Regions from separate parts of the Janthinobacterium sp. SUN120 genome, predicted to be linked through region 1. Evidence: predicted binding sites of a transcription regulator. Region 1 holds the regulator's gene; each other region holds the start of a gene.
The links. Region 1 encodes FNR, which switches genes on or off when oxygen is low (the NO sensors DNR and NnrR bind a similar motif). Its sites were predicted from a motif close to TTGATNNNNATCAA; they were not measured.
Positions count from the first base shown of each region.

Region 1 (5,365 bases):
TTGGCAGCAACGTGACGGCCATCTTCAAGGCGTCCAGCGTGATTCTGGGCGTGCCCGCCTGATTTAATCCTGCAGGCGCGACAACCAATCCGCCGCCGCCGCCAGCGCCTGTTCCAGTTCCTGCGCCGTGTGCGCCAGCAGCGCCGGCACCTCGTCCAGGCGGCCCGCATCGATGGCTTCCTCGGTGGCGAACGCGGCGCGGATCAGGCGCTTCGTGCCCAGGGTGCCGACGGAGCCGCGCACGCTGTGCAGGATGCGTGCCACGTCGCTGTGGCGGCCCGCCTGCAACGCCGTTTCGGCCTCGTGCACGGGCGTCATGCCCTTGTTCAGCGCGTCTTCCACCATGCGCCGCAGCACGCCGCGCCCCTTCGCATCGCGTCCCATCACGCGCATCAGCGGCGCCATGGAAAACACTTCTTCATCGGCGACGCGTGCCGGCTCGGCCGTCTGTACTTGCGGGCGCTTGGGCAGGTGGCGCAGGATGACTTCCATCATCTCTTCCACCACCACGGGCTTGGCGATGAAATCGCTGATGCCGGCCGTCATGCAGCGCTCGCGCTCGGACGCCAGCACGCCGGCCGTCATGGCGATCACGGGCAGGTGCAAGCGCAGTTCCGTGCGGATGATGTGGGTGGCGCTGAAACCGTCCATGACGGGCATCTGCATGTCCATCAGCACGATGTCGTAGCGCAGCGCTTCCGTGCGCAGCCGTTCCACGGCTTGCAAGCCGTCGCCCACCACGTCCAGGGTGGCGCCCATGTGTTCGAGGATGCCGCGCGCCACGGCCTGGTTCAAATGATTGTCTTCCACCAGCAGGAAATGCACGCCGGCCAGTTCCGTGCCCAGCGGCTGGTGCAGCATGCGTTGCTCGCCGCCGTCGTCCTTGGCGATCAGCGCCTGGTGCAGGGCGTCGAACAGGCTCGATCCCGTGATCGGCTTCATCAGCACGACGTCGGCCTCGGCCGCGCTGGAGATTTCTTCCAGGTGGTTGCGGGCGAAGGCGTTGACCATCACCACGATGGGCTGGCGCTGGCCGCTGGCCGCCTGGCGGATGGCCTTGGCCGTGGCCAGACCGTCCATGACGGGCATGTGCCAGTCGGCCAGCACCACGTCGTACGGTTGCTGCTGCGCCAGGCGTTCGCGGTACAGCTCGATGGCGGCAAAGCCGGAGTCCACTTCGTCGGCCAGCCAGCCCCACGCCTCGATCAGCTTGACGATCAGTTCGCGCGTGGTGCGGTTGTCGTCGGCCACCAGCAGGCGCAGCTGGCCCAGCGCCGGCGTGCGCCGCGTTTCGGCCGGCTGCGCCAGCATTTCGAAGGGCACGCTGAACCAGAAGCGGCTGCCCTTGCCTTCGCTGCTGGCGACGGCGATGTCGCCGCCCATCATGTGGATCAGCTGCTTGCTGATGGCCAGGCCCAGGCCCGTGCCGCCGAAGCGCCGCGTGATGCTCTGGTCGCCCTGGGAAAATGCGGCAAACAGCTGCTGTTGCTGCAGTTCCGTCATGCCGATGCCCGTGTCGCGCACTTCGAAGCGCAGCCAGGCGCGGCCGTTTTCGTTCTCGGCCAGGCTGACGGCCACCACCACTTCGCCGCTCTCCGTGAACTTGATGGCGTTGCCGGCCAGGTTGACGAGGATTTGCTGCAGGCGCTGGGCGTCGCCCACGAGGCGCCGCGGCACGTCGGGCTCGACGGCGATGGCCAGTTCCAGCTCCTTTTCGCCCGCATTCATCGTCATCGTCGTGGCCAGGGTATTCATGACTTCATCGAGGTCGAATTCGACGGGCGACAACTCCATGCGCCGCGCCTCGATCTTCGAATAGTCGAGCACGTCATTGAGGATGCCCAGCAGCGACTGGCCCGCCACTCTGACCATGGTCAGATACTTGCGTTGTTCCGTGTCGAGCCTGGTATTGCCCAGCAAATACACCATGCCCAGTACGGCATTGAGGGGCGTGCGGATTTCATGGCTCATGTTGGCCACGAAATCGCTCTTCGCGCGGTTGGCCGCCTCGGCCCGGTCGCGTTCCTGTTCCAGCTCCGCCGCGCGCGATTCGAGTTCCTGCTGCAGGCGGTCGCGTTCGCTCATCAGGCCGTTGAACGCTTCCGTCAGTTCGCCGATCTCGTCGCGCTGCTGCACCGGCACGGGCGTGAAGCGGCTGCCGCTGGTGCGCAGGGCTTGCAGGGTGTCGCGCAGGCGCACCAGCGGCGACAGCAGGCGCACGGTGACCCAGCCCAGAACAAAGGCGGCCAGCAGCGAGGCGAGGATGCTCCACAGCACCAATCGGTACAGCACGCCATCGAACGGTTCGAAGGCATCCTCGACGGGGAGCGAGGCGGCCAGCAGCCAGTTCACGGATTTCAGGCGCTTGAAGCTGTTGACGGCCGTGATGCCGCGGCTGTTGGTGCTGACCATGCTGCCTTCGCCATCTTCCTTCAGCAACTGGGTCGTCGTCAGGTTGGCGTTCGGCTTGCGCGGTTGCAGCAAGCGGCTGGTATCGGGGTGCAGCACGTAGCGCGGCACGGCGCCGCGCGTGAGAATGAAGTAATAGCCGTTCTTGCCGATCTTTTCCGAGCGCAGGCGCCCCAGCAGATTGTCCTTGTACAGGCGCAGCACGCCGATCACTACGCCGGCCACCTGGCCATCGGCGGCCAGCACGGGCGCCACCATCTGCACGATGGGCATGCCGCTCGACTTGCCCAGCATCGGTTCGGTGATCATGGGCTGGCGCGTGCGCAGGACGGTCTGGAAATACTCGCGCTCGGCGACGTTGATGCCGGCGCGCCCCGCCACTTCCGGCATGTCGGCCACGACGGCGCCATGCGCGTCGAGCACCAGCACGTCATCGAACAGCACCAGCATCGAGCGGCGCGAATAGTATTCGCGCAATTGGGCGGGCCGGGCGATCAATTCCGGCGGCTGCTGTCGGGCCGTCAGGGTGACGATCTGCAGCAGCATGCCCAGCTTGTCGTCGAGCTCGGCAGCGGTGCGGGTGATCAGGGACGATTGCTGGCTCAGCAGTACTCGGGTGAAGTCGTCGCGCATGTGCTGCACCTGGATCATGGTGACCAGCGCGATCATGGCGATCGAGGTCAGGCTGGTGGCCAGCGCGACTTTTGCTTTAATGCCGAGAGGCTTCATGATTTCCTTTTCAGTACCGGGCGGCACAGGCGGCAGATAATGCTGTCAGGAATTTTCCTATCAATGCCCCAGCTTGGCAAGCGCCGCCGCGCAAATTGCCCGCCCCGTACGGGCTTTTGACGATGTTGCCATATAATTAAAGGCTGGACGTCGTTTATTCGCCGAATTTACGGTGAAATTGGTATACGGCAACCCTGTATGCGGCTGTATGCAGTAAACTTGTTGTTGCATTTTCTAAAAGGTACCGACATGACTGAAGCGCTACTCACTCCAACCTTGCCCACCGTGAACGTGGAGGCGTTGCGTGCGCGATGCTCGACCTGCAGCATGCATCAATTGTGCCTGCCGATGGGCCTCGATGTGGGCGACATGGACAGGCTGGACCAGATCATCGGCCGCCGCCGCAAGATTGTGCGCGGCGCCTCGCTGTTCCGTATCGGCGACTCGTTCCAGAACCTGTATGCGATCCGCCTGGGGCATTTCAAGACGTACCAGATCAATCCGGGCGGCGAAGAGCAGGTGACGGGCTTCCAGATGGCGGGCGAACTGCTGGGCATGGACGCCATCAGCGCCGACCGCCACCACTGTAATGCGGTGGCGCTGGAAGACAGCGAAGTGTGTGAAATCCCGTTTTCCAGCCTGGAACAATTGCTGGGCAATATGCCGACCCTGCTGCGCCATTTCCACCGCATGATGAGCCAGGAAATCACGCGCGAGCAAAGCGTCATGCTGTTGCTGGGCAATATGCAGGCGACGCAGCGCTTTGCCGCCTTCATCGTCAACCTGGCGTCGCGCTATGAAGCGCGCGGCTATTCGGGCAGCAATTTCCAGCTGCGCATGTCGCGCGAGGAAATCGGCAACTACCTGGGCCTGACCATCGAGAGCGTCAGCCGCCTGCTGTCGAAGTTCAAGAAGGAAGGCTGGCTGCGCGTCTCGAACCGGGAAATTGAAATCCTGCAGCCGGCGAAACTGAAGGCGATTACGGCCGGCACGGACACCTGCAAATAACAGCACCGTCAAAACCTGCTGCGCGTCGCGCTTTGCGGCCTGCGATGCTCGCTGTGCTATAGCACAGCTGCGCTTCTCAACCACAAATCACTGCCGCTCGCTACGGTTTTCCCAGCGCTGTACGTTATAGCTCTTCATCCGCATGCAGCGCGATGCTGCGCTGCAGGGGCCAGGTCCAGATGCCGGACAGGCGCCACTCGCGTTTGTCGTTTTCCACCAGCACTTGCCAGCGGCTGCGCTCGAGCATCGGCAGCGCCACGGAAAAATTGCCGGCCGCATCGGGTTGCACCAGCACCTTGATATCCTTTTCCGGCAGGGTCGCATGCGCCAGGTGCAGCTGCAAAGGCGCCTGATAGGCCTTGCCGAAGCTGTGCACGGAACCGGTCAGGCGCGCTTGCGCCACGTCATACGACAGGCGCGTATCCATCGCCAGGTCGCTGGCGATCGTGTCGCGCTTCAAATCCTGGTTGATCGCCTTGCCCTGCTTGTAATAATCGCCCACCACCAGCGCATCGGGCTGCGTAAACGCGATATAGCCCATGAAGCTGCCGACGACCACGGACAGGCCGGGGCCGATCATCAGCAGCCATGGCCAGCGATGCTTGTACCACGGTGCAACGGGTGCTTGCAGTTTCAGACTGTCGGACATGGTGTTTCTCCTGTGTAATCAGCCAGTCCCCGCATGGGGACCGGCCTTCCTGCAACTTCGTGGCGGCGGCGAGGGCACCCGGTCCCCGTCCGCCTTTCCTTGTTAACGTGGCACGATGAATACCGCGCTTTCACGCACATGCAGCGATGGGTCGTCCAGCGATTGCAATTCGATCGCAATCTTGTTCGAGCCCTTCTCTCCCACGCCGTGCGGCACGCGCAGGCGGATCGGCCAACCCAGCGTTTCCGTCGGCTGCAAGGTCACTTCTTCGCGCGTCAGCAAGGTCAGGCCCGGCAAGCCGGAAGCGCTGATTTTGAAATGCTGGCTTTGCTCCGACGTGTTCATGATCTGCAGGCGGTAGACGTTTTCGATCATGCCGTCTTCCACTTCGCGTCCCATGGAACCGCGGTCGCGGATCACGTCCATTTTCAGGGGCGTGCGCAGGGCCAGCGAAGTACACACGGCGATGATGATCAGGGCCAGGATGGAAGTGTAGATCAAGACGCGCGGGCGCATGGCGCGCTGGCGTATCTGCTTCGAATTGAAGTTGTTTTCCATCGCATGGTCGGT
Region 1 covers NZ_JAPUBW010000004.1:364,717-370,081, forward strand. Annotated here, with positions in the region: gene O0879_RS22230 (TOBE domain-containing protein) at 1-62, shown strand, start outside; gene O0879_RS22235 (response regulator) at 64-3,138, opposite strand; gene fnr (fumarate/nitrate reduction transcriptional regulator Fnr) at 3,388-4,146, shown strand; gene O0879_RS22245 (FixH family protein) at 4,271-4,795, opposite strand; gene ccoG (cytochrome c oxidase accessory protein CcoG) at 4,898-5,365, opposite strand, start outside.

Region 2 (5,365 bases), on a different contig from region 1:
TCAAGTCTTCGTATTGCATATAGTCTCCTCTGGATGAACACGGTGACAACGATTGTAGCGGCTAACGGCAGCGGCGCGGCAGGTGCGCTGCTATTATTGTGAGCCTGATCATTTTCATATCGAGCAAGATATTTTCTCCTCCCTCTTCCAGTACTGCGCCCATTACCTGCGCGGCGACGGCAGCGCCGCCAGCGTCGATTTCCGCCGCCTGTGGTTCAGCAACGGCCTCAATTGCTTCGGCGCCCAGATCACCTCACTGGCCCTGCCCCTGTGCGCGGTGCTGTTACTGCATGCGACGCCGGAACAGATGGGCGTGCTGGTTGCCTTGCAGGCGCTGCCGTTCGCCCTGTTCGGTTTGCCCGTCGGCGTGCTGCTGGACCGGCGCAGCAAGCACCCGATCATGCTGTTCAGCGAAAGCATGTCCGGCCTGGCCCTGGCCAGCGTGGCAGTGGCTTACTGGTGCGGCGTGCTGTCGATGCCGTGGTTATATATAGTAGGGTTCATCATCGGCACGGGCTTCGTCGTGGGCGGCGGCGCCGAGCAGGTGTTTCTGACTTTCCTAGTGGGCCGCGATGGCTTGATCGATGCGCAGTCGAAATTTGCCGCCACCGAATCGGCTTCGCGCCTGATCGGTCCCGGCCTGGCCGGCGTGCTGGTGCAGGTCTTGTCCGCGCCCGTCGCCATCCTGTGCACGGCGTGCGGTTATCTGATTTCCGTCTTCAATTTGCGTGCCATGAGCGTGCGCGACCCACGCCCGGCGCCATCCGACAAGCACGCTTTGCGCGACATCGCCGACGGCTTGTTGTTCGTGTGGCGCGAGCCGCTGCTGCGCGCGCTGGCCTGGGGCGCCGGCATCTGGCACTTCCTGTTTTACGCCAGCATGGCCTTGACGGTGCTGTTCGCCACGCGCGATCTGGGCATGAGTCCTGGCGTGCTGGGCATGACGCAGATGCTGGGCGGCGCCGGCGTGCTACTCAGCGCCTTCATCGTCAAGCCATTGACAAAGCGCTACGGCGCCGGCCGCACCATCCTGATCGGCCTGGCATCCACCTCCGTGTGCTTTGCCCTGACGCCGACGATTCCGGCAGCACTGTTCGGCAGCGCGGCCGCCAGCGCCGTGGCGTATGCCATATTGATGTTCTTTTTCGATTGCGGCGTGATGCTGTTCTTTATTCCCTACCTGGGCCTGCGCCAGAAGGTGACGCCCGACCCCATGCTGGGCCGCATGACGTCGACCATGCGCTTCCTGACGGTGGCGACGGCGCCGCTGGGCGCGCTGGCCGCCGGCTGGATCGCGGAACACTTTGGCGTGCGCAATGGCCTGGCCTGTATCGCGGCCGGCAGCATCCTGTTGACGGTGGCCATGGTGTGGGGCACGCCGCTGCGTAGCGTGCGCACCTGAAGCGATGAACGGGCATACACTGCTAAAAGATTGCCTTGGCGACACTATTCGCGCCAAAGCCTGCGAGGTTTGATTTATATCAAGGTTTTAATTGATGTAAATCCATAAGCTGTCTTACATCACTTGAGGAGCACGCCATGTTTAACACCATCTTATTTCCCACCGACGGCTCGCCGTTGTCCGACAAAGCCGCCGAGACCGCCCTCGCCTTCGCCCAGCTGAACAAAGCCAAGCTGGTCGCCATCAGCGTGGTGCAGCCCTTCCCGTTCTCGCCGATGGCCGACGGCGGCATCGTGCTCGACGCAAGTCTGTATGAACAGCAGATGCAGGAAGCGTCACAACGCGCCATCGACAAGATCGGCGCAGCGGCGCGTGACGCCGGCGTGCCTTTCGAAGGCGTGGTGGCCGTATCGCCGAGCCCGCACGATGAAATCGTCAATGCGGCGCAAACCTACCATTGCGACATCATCCTGATGGCCTCGCATGGCCGCAAGGGCTTGAACAAGTTGTTCGTGGGCAGCGAAACGCAAAAAGTGCTGGCCCACACCCATTTACCCGTCATGGTCCTGCGCTAACCTTGCGCTAGCGCAATCCCCGCCCGGCGCCGCGAGAAACTCAGCGCGCCGGTGCCTGCTTCGGCAACAACACCCACACGGCGCCGCTCTGCTTCATGCGGCCCGCATTCTCGGCCGCTTCCGCGCCAAAGCCAAAGAAATAATCGACCCGGATCGGCCCGCGAATGGCACCGCCCGTATCCTGCGCCATCACCAGGCGCTGCATGGGAATCTCGCTATTGGCTTGCGTGGTGGACAAGAATACGGGCGCACCCAGCGGCAGGAAACGCGAATCGATGGCCACCGAGCGCTGCGGCGTCAGCGGCACGCCCAACGCGCCCTTCGGCCCCACTTTCGGATCGGGCAAGCGCTCTTCCTTGAAGAAGACATAGCTCGGGTTGGCGTTGAACAATTCATCCTTGCGCGTGGGATGGCCCGCGATCCACGCCTTGATGCCTTGCGCGGACGCCTGGCTTAGGGTCAGCTCGCCCTTGTCGACCAGGTAGCGGCCGATCGATTTGTACGGATGGCCGTTTTGATCCGCATACGCCACGCGCACGGTTTCCTGCGTATCGGTCAGCTGCACGCGCCCGGAACCCTGCACTTGCAGGAAGAACGCCTCGACTTCGTCATCCACCCACAGCAATTCCTTGCCCGTGACGGACGTGGCGCGCTCGATGTCGGCGCGGGTTGCGTACGGTATCACCTTCTTGCCGACCAGCTTGCCCCGCAAGCGCATGTTTTTCAGTTCCGGATACACGCCGGACAAGTCCACCGAGACCAGATCGTCAGGCACCTTGTACAGCGGTGTCTGGTATGGGCCACCGCGCTTGCGCGCGCCGTGCAGCAATGGCTCGTAATAACCGGTCACCAGTCCAGTATTGGCGCCATCGGCGGTGACGACTTGATTTGGCACAAAGAAGGTCTCGAAAAACAGGCGGATGGCCTTGTCGCTGTCGGCATTGACCTGGCGCGCAATCGTGCACGATTCCTTCCAGTCCGGCCGTTTCACCAGCACGCCGCACGAAGCCATGAAGGCGGGCCAGGCGGCGCGCATGTCGTCGCGGGCCCAGCCTGGCAAGGCGGCAAACTTGGCGGGCACGAACGTGGGCGCCGCCACATCCGTGGCATCCTTGGCATCGGCCGGCTTGGCAGGCACAGGCTTGACGACGGTCGGCGCAATGGCGGGCGCCTTGCCGCTGGAAGCCGCGGGCGGCGCGACGGGCGGCGTGGTGCAGGCGGACAAGACAAGCGCGACGGCGCCGATTGAAACAGGTAGACTACCGCGTGTAAACAGACGGCTGGTAAATGGGCTGCGGGTAAATAACATAGGGATGCGTATGTGGATCTTGATGATAGAGGCGCTGGTGGCGTTCTTCTTGCTGGCATTTATAGTCTGGTGGACAATGTATTCGGGCAAAAAGCCCGCACCGCCGGCACGCAAGCAGCTCAGTGAAGAACAGGACGCCACCGAAAAACTGAAATAAGGGGGCAAGCCCCCGGCGTTTCCTTAATGCAGGGTACGCGGCACCGACAGCACGAACTCGGGAATCGGCGCTTCGAACTGATGGCCGTCTTCGGCCACGCAGAAGTATTCGCCGTGCATCGATCCTTGCGGCGTGCCCAGCATGGTGCCGCTCGTGTATTCGAACTGCTCGCCCGGCTGCAACAACGGCTGGTGACCGACGGCGCCCAGGCCGCGCACTTCTTCCACCTTGTTGTTCGCATCCGTGATGACCCAGTGGCGCGAAATCAGTTGCGCGCCAGCCGTGCCCGTGTTGACGACGCGGATCGTGTAGCTGAACACGTGCCGCCCCTGGTCCGGTGCCGATTGATCGGGCAGATATTGCGTTTTGACCGTTACCGTAAATTCATAAGTCGCCATCGTCATTCCTCTTCAGACATTGCCAGTCATATTGTGTGTCGCGCGCGACGCATTGGCCATTGCGCGATGCGTATTCTGTGTTTCACCGTACTTCATGAGGCATGGTAACGGCGTCAGGCGTAAAATAGCGCAAATCGCATTTTCTATCCTTTGGCTACTTCACCATGACAACATTCCGTATCGCTCCCAGCATCCTGTCCGCCGACTTTGCCCGCCTGGGCGAGGAAGTGCGCAACGTCGTTACCGCCGGCGCCGACATCATCCACTTCGACGTGATGGATAACCATTACGTGCCGAACCTGACCATCGGCCCGCTGGTGTGCGAAGCGATTCGCCCGCACGTGCAAGTACCCATCGATGTGCATCTGATGGTCAAGCCTGTCGATCGCATTATCCCGGATTTCGCCAAGGCTGGCGCGAACATCATCACCTTTCATCCGGAAGCGTCGGATCACGTCGATCGTTCCTTGCAGTTGATCCGCGACAATGGCTGCAAATCGGGCCTGGTTTTCAACCCGGGCACGCCGCTGCATTACCTGGAACACGTGATGGACAAGATCGACATCATCCTGATCATGTCCGTCAACCCGGGCTTCGGCGGCCAGTCCTTCATTCCGCAAGCGCTGAAGAAAATCGCCGAAGCGCGCCGCATGATCGACGAATCGGGCCGTGACATCATGCTGGAAGTCGATGGCGGCATCAAGATCGACAACATCGCCGCTGCCGCCGCCGCCGGCGCCGACACCTTTGTCGCCGGCTCGGCCATCTTCGGCAAGCCGGACTACAAGGCCGTCATCGACGCCATGCGCGCCGAACTGGCCAAAACGGTGGGCAACTGATGCAGGCGGGCACGGTGAAAGACCACGTACTGGCTGGCGTGCGCGCCGCCATCATCGACCTCGATGGCACGATGCTCGACACCGTGCCCGATTTTCATGTCGCCATCAATGGCATGCGCGCCGAACTGGACCTGGCACCCATCAGCGCCGACGCCATCAAGTTGATGGTGGGCAAGGGTTCGGAAAACCTGATCCGCACCGTGCTGGCGCTCGACTTCGATGACGCCGGCGTGGAACAGCGTTTCGAGCAGGCGATGGAGGGCTACCAGCGTCACTACCTGGCCATCAACGGCCAGTTCAGCACCCTGTATCCGGAGGTCGAAGCGGGACTGGCGGCGATGAAGGCGGCGGGCCTGCGCCTGGCCTGCGTCACCAACAAGCCGATCGCCTTCGCCCTGCCCCTGCTGAAACTGAAAAACCTGGATCAGTATTTCGAGATCGTCTATGGCGGCGATTCGCTGCCGCAGAAAAAACCGCACCCCATGCCGCTGCTGCAAGTGTGTGCGGACTTCGACCTGCCGCCATCCAAAGTGGTGGCCATCGGCGACTCCTCGAATGACGCGCAAGCGGCCAGGGCTGCGGCTTGCCCCGTACTGACGGTACCGTATGGCTACAATCACGGACACTCTATACACGATACCGATTCCGATGGTATAGTAAAGACACTGCTCGAAGCAGCCCGTTT
Region 2 covers NZ_JAPUBW010000006.1:1,136-6,500, forward strand. Annotated here, with positions in the region: gene O0879_RS24460 (enoyl-CoA hydratase) at 1-19, opposite strand, end outside; gene O0879_RS24465 (MFS transporter) at 83-1,402, shown strand; gene O0879_RS24470 (universal stress protein) at 1,540-1,977, shown strand; gene O0879_RS24475 (murein transglycosylase A) at 2,018-3,202, opposite strand; gene O0879_RS24480 (hypothetical protein) at 3,297-3,443, shown strand; gene apaG (Co2+/Mg2+ efflux protein ApaG) at 3,467-3,841, opposite strand; gene rpe (ribulose-phosphate 3-epimerase) at 4,006-4,680, shown strand; gene O0879_RS24495 (phosphoglycolate phosphatase) at 4,680-5,365, shown strand, end outside.
Region 2: a site for FNR is predicted at 1,472-1,485, ahead of O0879_RS24470 (universal stress protein). Genes of this name have one in related genera too.

Region 3 (5,365 bases), on a different contig from region 1:
CGCTGAGGGCGCCCAGCATGCCGATCATGGCTTGCTCGCGCACCAGTTCGCGGCTCATCACGCCGTACATGACATTTTCCAGTTCCAGGTGGACACGACCCAGCGCCGTGAGTTTCTTGAACGGCAGCAGGATCAGGTCGCAGTCGGACAGGGCCACCGCTTCCGAGGAATAGTGGCGCGAGTGGATACCGTCGACGCCCAGCATGTCGCCCTTCATGGGAAAGCTGAGCACCTGCTCATTGCCGAATTCATCGATGAGCACGGTTTTCAGGAAGCCCGAATTGACGATGTACAGGGTGTCGAACGGCTGGCCGATCGTATGCACGCGCTGGCCCGTCTTGAATTGCACGTGCTGGAACAGCAGTTCGTCGGCGGCGATGGTGCAGGCGCTGGAGATATGCAGCAGGTCGCACACCTCCTTCAGGTTCGACCAGAGCCGGCCCTGGCGCTGGCGTCCCGCTTCCATCGGAGCGGAGGGGGCCAGCGATGGTGAGGCGGCGCGGGTGTCGGGCATTTGCGTGGACAGCATGTTCATCTCCTGGTGACAGGTAGTTCAGAGTTGAATGACGGGGTGCACGGGACGGCGGGCAGGCGTGGGCCGGCGGCGCGCGTTCGGGCAGGTAATGCTCAATTCGCTGAAGACTTGCTGTGTGATGAAATAACTTTCCAGCAACTTGATTACTGGTTTCAGTATGCCAACAAGCGTATGCAATTAATATCAGCAGTGGCTGAATATGGCAGTAGGAGCTGTGGTAGATGAAGTAGGATTGTTCCTACAGTCGACGCGCGGGCGCGCGCCGCCGTATTCAGGTCTTGAAGGGGGAGAGCAGGCGGTGCGCCACGGCATACTGCACCATTTCAGACAGCGAACTCATGCCCATCTTTTGCATGATGCGCGTCTTGTGCGTACTCACCGTCTTGACGCTCAGATGCAGGTTGTTGGCAATTTCCGTGATCGACTTGCCTGCCACCAGCAGGGAAAAGACTTCGAATTCGCGGTCCGACAACTGTTTATGCAGCAAGCTTTCATTCGGCATCATGATGTTGAGCACGAGCTGCTCCGCCACCTCGGCGCTGATGTAGGGACGTCCCGACGCCACCTTGTGGATGGCGCCCACGAGCTGGGTGCCCGCGCTTTCCTTGGTCAGATAGCCTTGCGCGCCGGCGCGGATGGCGCGCACCGCATATTGCTCTTCCTCGTGCATGGTGAGGATCAGGATGGACAGCTTGGGCGCCTCGCTGCGGATTTGCCGGATCAGGTCGACGCCGCTGCGGCCCGGCATCGACAGGTCGAGCAGCAACAGGTCGAAGCCGCCCTGGCGCACATGGTTGAGTACTTCAAAACCGTCGATGGCTTCACCCACGATGTCGATATCCGGCGCGCCGTCAAGGATGCGCTTCAATCCTTCACGCATGATGGTGTGGTCGTCGGCAATCACAATACGTATCATAGGCGGGCAATCTGGTGGCGTGTAATCTGCTCTGTCCGTCACAGGACAATCAAATGTTGAGAAACGAGAAACGTTGTCATTTTAACCGAAGCGGCCGCACTGTGCCTTTTCTTGCGATGTGCCGGTGCGGCGGCCCCCGTGGCCATGTGACCCCTTATTTTGTCGGGGGTTCCTTGATCAGCCTGTGTACCAGCACGGGCAATTTCGAGTGCGACAGCACCTTGTTGGTCACGCTGCCCAGCAGCAGCTGACCCCAGCCGCTGCGGCCATGCGAACCCATGAAAATCAGGTCGCATTGCTGCAATTGCGCCACTTCCACGATTTTCAGGGCGGGGCTGTCGGAAAAGGCCGTCAATCCCGTCGCTTGCAAGCCCCGCTTGGCAGCCGCGTCGAGCACGGGTTGCCAGTGGTCGGCGCCCGCCTTGCGCATGGCGACGCGGTATTCCTCTTCGCTGGGATAGCTCGGCGGAATGATTTCGATGTACACCGGGTACTGGTACTCGGGCGCCACGTACACGGCAAGGATGTCGGCGTGCATTTGTTCGGCAAAGGCAACGCCGGCACAGGCCGTCAAGTTGGAGACGGTGGAGCCGTCCGTGGCGATCAGAATTTTCTTATACATGGCAGGTCCTTTGGCAGTGACTCAGCGCGCGCAACGCCTCTTATTGTAGACGTCGCGGCAGCATTGTATTCATGTAAAGACTTGATAATTATCAATACTACTGCACCTTCAGTATAGACAACATTGGCAGAAAGATCGTGTTTAGCTGCGGCAGGGTCCGCCTGGCGCCGTTGCGCAGGCGCTTGAGAGCAGGATTTCTTGTGTCGCGCGTGGTCTTGCACGCACGCCAATGGTAGTATTTCAAAATACAACAGCAGGAACACTTATTTCCTGGCGGAAAAGCTCTTGCGGACCCGCTTTGCACCAGGAAGCGCGTTTTGAGATTTACCAACAGGGCGGCGCCCTGCTACACTCGCACCATCGCAGCGGTATTGCCTCAAATCATCTTAATCGAGAAATTGTGGGTATCAGTCTGTAAAACGCACAGTTCAGGCGGAATTTTGACAAATTATGGAGAAGCAGGGATATGACCAACGCCGCTGATGATTTCGATGCATTATTCGATGAAGTATCCGCGCAAAGCGCGGCCGCAGCCACGCCGGCGCCTGCCGCCGCGCCCGCTCCCGCCGTGATCGCGGATGACGATTTTGACGCGCTGTTCGACTCCGTGTCGGCCAGCGCCGCCGTACCGGCAGCCGCAGCGGCGCCGGTGGCTGCCGCGCCAGCCGCAGCGGAAGCGACCCCCGTGGCCGGCGCCGACGCGCCTGGCGAAGCGGCCGACCCGGTCGACCAGTCCGACAAGCCGATGTTCGAGCGCTTGGGCGGCATCGTGCGCCTGCTGCACGATTCGCTGCGCGAACTGGGCTACGACAAGGCGTTGACGGAAGCGTCGTCGCAGATCGTCGACGCCCAGGACCGCCTGGAATATGTCGCCACCCTGACGGAACAGGCCGCCAACAAGGTCTTGAACACGCTCGACGAAGGCATGCCGGCACAGGACGTGCTGTCAAAGAAAGCCAAGGACATGGACGGCCGCTGGACGGCGCTGTTCGACGGCAAGCTGAGCCTGGAAGAATTCAAGGCCCTGGCCGGCGATTCGCGCCAGTTCGCGCAAGCCGTTGCCGAAGCGACGGAAGCGGAAAAAGCCCGCTTGCTGGAAATCATGATGGCCCAGGACTTCCAAGACATCACGGGCCAGCTGATCAAAAAAGTGGTCAACATCACCAAGACGGTGGAAAACGAGCTGGCTCAGCTGCTGCGCGACAACGCGCCGGCCGAGGTGCGCGAAAAACTGGCGCAAAAGCCGGTGCCGCTGATGCAGGGCCCGTCCGTGCCGTCGGTGGCGCTGGACCAGGATAATGTAGACGACCTTCTTGCGGATTTGGGATTCTAATGGACGATATGCTCAAGGATTTCGTCGTTGAGGCGATGGATCTTGCGGTTAATGTTGAAGAGCACTTATTGCGCCTCGAGCGTGATCCTGACAACAAGGAAACACTGAATGCCGTGTTTCGTTCCTTCCACACCATCAAGGGTGGCGCCGGCTTCATGGGCCTGCCTGCGCTGGTGGCGGCCTGCCACCTGACGGAAAATCTGTTCGACGCCTTGCGCACGGGCGCCGCGCCCGTGACGCCGATCGCCATCGAGGCGGCGCTGCAAGCGTCCGGTTTCGTGGCCGACCAGCTGACGGAGCTGGCGAACGGCGCCGCGCCGGAAAGCTTGCCGGCCATGCCGGAAGAGCTGGAACACATCCTGACGAACGCCATCGAAGGCAAGGGCATGGACGCGCCTGCGCCTGCCGCCGCCGTGGTGGCGGAAGCGGCCGCGCCTGTTGCCGAGGTCGCTGAAGTGCTTGCAGCCGCGCCTGCCGCTGTCGCGGCCACTGCCAGCGCCGATGGCCTGGACTGGGAAGGCATGTATAACGCCGTCGTGCCCGAGGGCAGCCGCGTCGCTGCCGCACCGGTGTCCGCCGTCGCCGCAGCGCCTGCCGTCGTGGCCGCCGCGCCGGCCGCTGCCGCCGCTGCCAAACCGGCCGCCAAGGCCTGGGATGGCGCCGAACGCCGCGAAGAGCGTCCGGAAGTGCGCCATGCCGCGCCCGTCAAGGAAGACAGCATCCGCGTCGACGCCGTCAAGCTCGACGCATTGCTGGAAGTGGCCGGCGAATCCGTGCAGGCCGCCAACCAGGCTGCCGTGCTGCTCGAGCGTTTGCTGCAATTCAAATTCGAAGGCCAGGCCGCCACCTTGATGGCGACCCTGGCGGAAACCCTGGAACGCGCTTCGCGTTACTCGACGGAACTGCAGCGGGCCACCCTGGCCACGCGCATGCAGCCCGTCGGCCGCCTGTTCCAGAAATTCCCGCGCCTGGTGCGCGAACTGGCCAAGGATCTGGGCAAGGATGTCGAACTGACCATCGAAGGCGCGGAGACGGAAGTCGACCGCGTGGTGGTCGACAGCCTGTACGATCCGCTCGTGCACATGCTGCGCAACTCGCTCGACCATGGCGTCGAATCGCCGGAAGCGCGCCTGGCTGCCGGCAAGCCCGCCAAATCGTATATTTCACTGAAGGCATGGCAGGAAGCCAACAGTGTCATGATCGTGCTGCAGGATGACGGCAAGGGCATGGACCCGGCCTTCCTGCGCAGCAAGGCCCAGCAAAAGGGCTTGATCAGCGAAAACGCGCAGTTGAGCAACGATGAATGCTTCCAGCTGGTGTTCCTGCCGGGCTTCTCGACCAAGGAAGTCGCGTCCAGCGTTTCCGGGCGCGGCGTCGGCATGGACGTGGTGAAAACGGCCGTGGAGAAAAACCGCGGCGCCATCCACATCGAATCGGCGCTGGGCAAGGGCACGAAATTTGCCATCCGCCTGCCGATCGAGCTGTCGATCGTGCCGACCATGCTCGTGTCGACCTCGGGCGCCGCGCTGGCGCTGCCGATGGCCGTGGTGCAGCGCGTCGTCGAATTGCCGGAAACCTTCATGGAAGTGGGCGGCGCGCCCGTGCTGAAAGACCAGGGCCGTCCATTGCCCGTGCGGTCGCTGGCCGGCTCGCTGGGCTACGAATCGTGCAGCGAGCGCGTCGGCATTGTTGTCGCTGCGCCACAGCCGTACATTCTCGCCGTGGAAGCCGTCGATGGCACGGCCGACCTCGTGATCAAGCCGATGACGGCCATCACCGTGGAAGGCATCACGGGCACGGCCCGCTCGGCCGAAGGCGAGCTGGTGCTGGTCGTCGGCCTGTCGTTCCTGATGGACGGTTGCCGCAGCAGCGTGCGTCTGGCGGCCTGAGGATACCTGACCAAACCTGCTGCGCGTCGGTGTAGGCGGCCTGCGATGCTCACCGTACCAGAGTACGGTT
Region 3 covers NZ_JAPUBW010000002.1:565,037-570,401, reverse strand. Annotated here, with positions in the region: gene O0879_RS12260 (helix-turn-helix domain-containing protein) at 1-466, opposite strand, end outside; gene O0879_RS12255 (response regulator transcription factor) at 807-1,451, opposite strand; gene O0879_RS12250 (universal stress protein) at 1,606-2,073, opposite strand; gene O0879_RS12245 (protein phosphatase CheZ) at 2,540-3,406, shown strand; gene O0879_RS12240 (chemotaxis protein CheA) at 3,406-5,295, shown strand.
Region 3: a site for FNR is predicted at 2,155-2,168, ahead of O0879_RS12250 (universal stress protein). Genes of this name have one in related genera too.

Region 4 (5,365 bases), on a different contig from region 1:
CGCGCCGTGCCGCGCCGATGCGCCGCTGGCGCAAACCATCGCGCGCATCAAACCGTCCATCGTCGGCGTGGGCAGCCTGCAAAAGACGCGCACGCCGCCGATGAATTTCATCGGCACGGGTTTCGTGACGGGCGACGGCTTGAGCGTGCTGACCTGCGCCCACGTGATCCAGAAACTGCTCGACGCCAATCCGAATGAAGTCATCGGCATCCTCACGGGCCAGGGCGAGGCGGCGCAATTTCGCCCCGCCAGGGTCCAGGCGGTGGACACGGAACACGACCTGGCCTTGCTGCGCCTGGCGGGCGCGCCCCTGCCCGCCCTGGCGCTGGGCGACGCGGCCACGGTGCGCGAAGGCCAGGCCATGGCGTTTACGGGGTTTCCGCTGGGCACCTTGCTCGGGCTGCACCACGTGACGCACCGCGCCACCGTGTCATCGCTGACGCCGGTGGTCATGCCCAGCGAAAACGCGCAGCGCCTCGACATCCGGCGCCTGGCGCAGCTGCAAAAGGCGCCGTACACCGTGTTCCAGCTGGACGCGACGGCGTATCCGGGCAGCAGCGGCAGCCCCCTGTTCGATCCCGAGACCGGTCTCGTCTACGGCATCGTCAACATGGTGTACGTCAAGGGCCTCAAGGAAGCGGCCATCAGCGCCCCGAGCGGCATCACCTACGCGATTCCGGGCAGCTACATGCAGACGCTCTTGCTGAAAAACAAATGAGTAATCAATTGCGCCCCTGCCTCAGCCGGTCAGTAATGCCAGGCTCATCCCATGTCGGAAAAAAAAAGGGGTAAAACGACCGTTCACCCCCATGCTGTTCCATCAGGCCACCGTACTTACGGATCTGGGCCCCCATGTAATCGAGGTCCAGCCGTAGCAGCACGGCCGGCGCCCCCACGCGCGTGCACTCGCGCTCGCCGCCGAAGTCCTGGAATCCCAGCATGCGCTTGTAAAACACCACGTGGCGCGGGTTGACTTCGATCACGTAATCCGTAAAGCCGTGAATATTGTGGGCATAGATATAAGAGATATGAATCAGCGCCGCGAACACGCGCTTGCTCACCCCCTTGTCGATGGCCAGGCGCGACGGTTCGCACAGGCGCCGGCCTTCCTCGCGCAGGATGTCGAGCTTGTCGCGGAAGTTTTCATCGGCCGGCAAGCCGGTCTCGTCATTGTCGAGGCACAGGGTCATGGTGCCGACGGTGGTGCCGGCCGTTTCCGCAAACAGCGTGATTTTATTCAGGGCATGCGCGATGCCGGGATCGACGGCATAACCGCGCCAGCCGTACATCTTGCGGATCAGCAAACTGGCCGCCTCGCGCCGGCCGCGCGAATTGGCCATGCGGATATGAAAGCGCTGCAGGTCGAGCTCATGCTCCATGGCAGGGTCGATCTGCCCCTCGCCCACCACCAGGTCATTGAAAGTACCGGGCGTATCGAAGGAAATAATGGGTTCATCTTCAAAGCTCATCTTGTCCTCACGTTCATCGGCCGCCGTCGAGACGGACTGAAGCCAATGCCTTGTGACAAGATAAAAACTGGAGAAGTTCCCGCGCCTGGCAAAAAAAACAGAAGAAATATGCTATTTAATAGCAAAATTGCATGCTGAAATTTGCCTGCAAGTACAAAATGACAAATATATGTGCTGTTTTGATATTGCCGAGTCCGCTATTAAAAGAAGCTCTCCGGTATCAGCAGCACGTCGCCAGGGCGCATCATGACGTTGGCGGAAATATCGCCACGCTTCAAGAGGTCGTCGAGGCGCACGCCCAGCTGCTGCTGGTTGCCTTCGCGCATGCGGATGATGCTGGCCTTGTTGCCGGCCGCAAAATCGGTGATGCCGCCCACGGCGATGAGCACGTCCATCAGCGACATGCCCAGCCGGTACGGCAGCGCCTGCGGCTTGGCCGCTTCGCCGATGACGCGGATCTGCTCGCCATACGGGCCCGAGAAATTGGTGACGATGACCGTCACCACGGGCTGCTGGATGAACTTGCCCAACGCTTGCTCGATGTCGCGCGCCAGCTGGGTCGACGTCTTGCCGCTGGCGGGCAAATCCTCGACCAGCGGCGTGGTGATCTTGCCGTCCGGCCGCACGGCCACCGTCAGCGACACTTCCGGATTGCGCCAGACGATGATGTTGACGGAGTCTCCCGGTCCGATCAGGTAGTCGTGCATGGGCGCGCTGTCGTCGGAGGGCGCCAGCGGATGGGACGTGCGGCAGGCGCCCAGCAAGCCGGCGGCCAAGCCCAGGCCCAGCGTGTTGCAGACAAATGCACGGCGAAACGGATTCATGCGGAGCCTCTTCGAGTCGATGGCGCGTCCATGGCCGGCCGCGCAGAACCAGCCTGGGCCGCGAACTTCCTATGATTATTAAAACCCGGCAAGTCAACCTTGAGGCGTATCAAGAAGCAATCATCTTGGGAAATTTTGCCTCCCAGCCGCCCTATACTTTGCTTACTCAACAGGCAAGCATTTCTTGCAAGACGCCGTCGCCAGCCCATCGACCGTGCAGCACCGTCACCTGAAGGAAGCGACATGGAAGAATTGATACAGCAATTGCTTTCCAGCCTGAAAGGCATCTGGAAGTACCGCTGGCATGCGGTGCTGGTGGCGTGGCTGGTGGCCATCGTCGGCTTCATCAAGGTGATCACCCTGCCCGACGACTTCCAGACGTCGGCGCGCGTATTTGTCGATACGCAAACCATCCTCAAGCCGCTGATGGCCGGCATGACCAGCGTGCCGAACACGGAACAGCAGGTGGCCATCATGAGCCGCACCCTGCTCAGCCGCCCGAACGTGGAGCGCGTCATGCGCATGGTCGACCTCGACCTCGATTCGAAGACCGTGCGCGAACACGAGGCCCAGCTCGACGACCTGATGAGCCGCATCAAGATCACGGGCACCAACGCGTATGACATCTACACGATCAGCTACAGCGGGCGCGACCCGAAGCTGGTGCGTGACGTGGTGCAAAGCCTGCTCACCATCTTTGTCGAAGGCAGTTTCCAGGGGAAAAAGGGCGATTCGCAAAAGGCGGTGCAATTCATCGATGAGCAGATCAAGAATTACGAGGACAAGCTGAGCGCGGCGGAAAACCTCGTGAAGGAATTCAAGATCCGCAACAATCTGCTGCTGCCGCGCCAGGGCATCGACTATGGCAGCCAGCTGCTGATGTCGTCCGATAGCCTGAACAATGCCAAACTGGAACTGGTCGAGGCGGAACAGGCCCGCAAGGCCATCCAGAGCCAGATCGAAGGCGACGAGCCCGTGCTCGACCTGGAACCGAACGCATCGGCCATCGCGAATCCCGAACTCGACGAGCGCATCGCCACGCTCAACAAGAACCTCGACAGCCTGCGCATGCAATTTACGGAACTGCACCCCGACATCATTTCCTCGAAGCGCCTCATTGCCCAGCTGGAAGAACGCAAGATCGAGGAAAGCAAGCTGAAGACGGCGGCCGGCGACCCGGGCAAGAACTACAGCCCCATGCTGCAGCAGCTGAAGGTGGCGCTGACGGATGCGGACGCCAAGGTGGCCGCCATCCGCGCCCGCGTGCAGGAATACAACGCGCGCAATGAACGCCTGCTGGCGCAGAGCAATGCCGTGCCCGAGGTGGAGTCGCAGCTGGCGCAGCTGAACCGCGATTACATCATCAACAAGGAAAACTATGAAAAGCTGATCGGCCGGCGCGAAGCGGCCAAGCTGTCGGGCGAACTCAGCTCCACCACGGAAATGATGGCCTTCAAGATCATCGACCCGCCCACGGTGCAATATGCGCCCGTCGGCCCGAACCGCCCGCTGCTGTTCAGCGCGGCGCTGGGCGCGGCCCTGGTGGCCGGCGTCGCCACGGCCTTGCTCATCAGCCAGGTGCGTCCCACCTTCCTCAGCCCCGCCGAACTGCGCGACGCGACGGGCTTGAACGTGCTGGGCACGGTATCGATGAACTGGACGGCGCTGCAGCAAGTGCGCCGCCGCCGCGCACGCTATGGCTTTGGCGCCTGCCTGGGCAGCCTGTTCGTGCTGTACGGCGGGGTCATGACGGCCGCGCTGCTGAAATTCTAGATCCCGGGGAGCGACGATGAGCAGCAAGGACAGCGGCAAGCAGGAACCCACCATCCTGGGCGTGGCCGAGGCCGGCGTGCCGTACGGCGTGGAGGGCGCGGCGGGCCCGGATGGCGCGGACGCGGCCCGGTCGCCCCAGTACCGCCCCCTGAACCTGGCCCGGCTGGCGGAGCAAGGCATGCTCACGCAGGAAGGCGGACGCAGCTCGGTGGCCGAGGATTTCCGCATCATCAAGCGCCCGCTGCTGCGCCAGGCGCGCGCCAGCGGCACCGAGGCCATCCGCCACGGCAACCTGATCGTCGTCACCAGCGCCATGCCCGGCGAAGGCAAGACCTACTGCGCCGTCAACCTGGCCATGAGCATCGCCATGGAAATGGATATCACGGTGCTGCTGGTCGATGCCGACGTGGCGCGCCCGTCCGTGCTGAAAGTGCTGGGCCTGCCGCCGGAGCCGGGGCTGATGGACGTGCTGCTCGACCCGCAACTGGCCATGGGCGACGTGATCCTGAAAACCAATGTGGCCAACCTGAGCATCCTGCCCGCCGGGCGCAGCAACAAGCATGCGACGGAATTGCTGGCCAGCCGCGCCATGAGCCGCCTGCTGGCGGAAATTGCCAGCCGCTACAGCGACCGCGTCGTCATCTTCGATTCGCCGCCCCTCTTGATCACCAGCGAGGCGCACGCGCTGGTCGGGCAAATGGGGCAAGTGGTGATGGTGGTCGAGGCGGAAACGACGACGCAGCACGCCGTCAAGGAAGCGCTGCGGCAGATCGAGTCGTGCGAACACATTCATTTGATCTACAACAAGACCAAATCGTTCCCCGGCAACGACTACTACGGCTATGGCTATTACGACTAGCGGCCGGGTTCCGCTGCCGCTGCTGCCGTTCCTGTCGCTGCTGCTGCCCCTGCCTGCCGGCGCCGTCGACTGGCTGGTGAAACCGTCGCTGCGCCTGCGCGAAAGCTATACGGACAATGCCTTGCGCGCGCCATCCGGCCAGGCGCAATCGGACTTCATCACGGAAATCGCCCCCGCCATCGCCCTCATCGGCACGGGCCCGCGCCTGCGCGTGCACCTCGATTACAGCTGGCGCAAATACCTGTCGGGGCAGCGCGCCGATACGGATACCCACGAACTGCGCGCCTCGGCCGACGCCGAGCTGGTGCAGGACTGGTTCTTCATCGATGCGGACGCCAGCGTGAGCCGGCGCAACATCTCGCCATTCGGCCCGCAACTGATCGACGGCCTGCCCGACACGGACAATGCCAGCACCGTGCGCACGACGGGCATCAGCCCCT
Region 4 covers NZ_JAPUBW010000001.1:1,067,924-1,073,288, forward strand. Annotated here, with positions in the region: gene O0879_RS04785 (serine protease) at 1-718, shown strand, start outside; gene O0879_RS04790 (long-chain N-acyl amino acid synthase) at 723-1,469, opposite strand; gene O0879_RS04795 (XrtA/PEP-CTERM system exopolysaccharide export protein) at 1,670-2,293, opposite strand; gene O0879_RS04800 (XrtA system polysaccharide chain length determinant) at 2,537-4,066, shown strand; gene O0879_RS04805 (XrtA-associated tyrosine autokinase) at 4,083-4,925, shown strand; gene O0879_RS04810 (TIGR03016 family PEP-CTERM system-associated outer membrane protein) at 4,909-5,365, shown strand, end outside.
Region 4: a site for FNR is predicted at 2,393-2,406, ahead of O0879_RS04800 (XrtA system polysaccharide chain length determinant). Genes of this name have one in related genera too.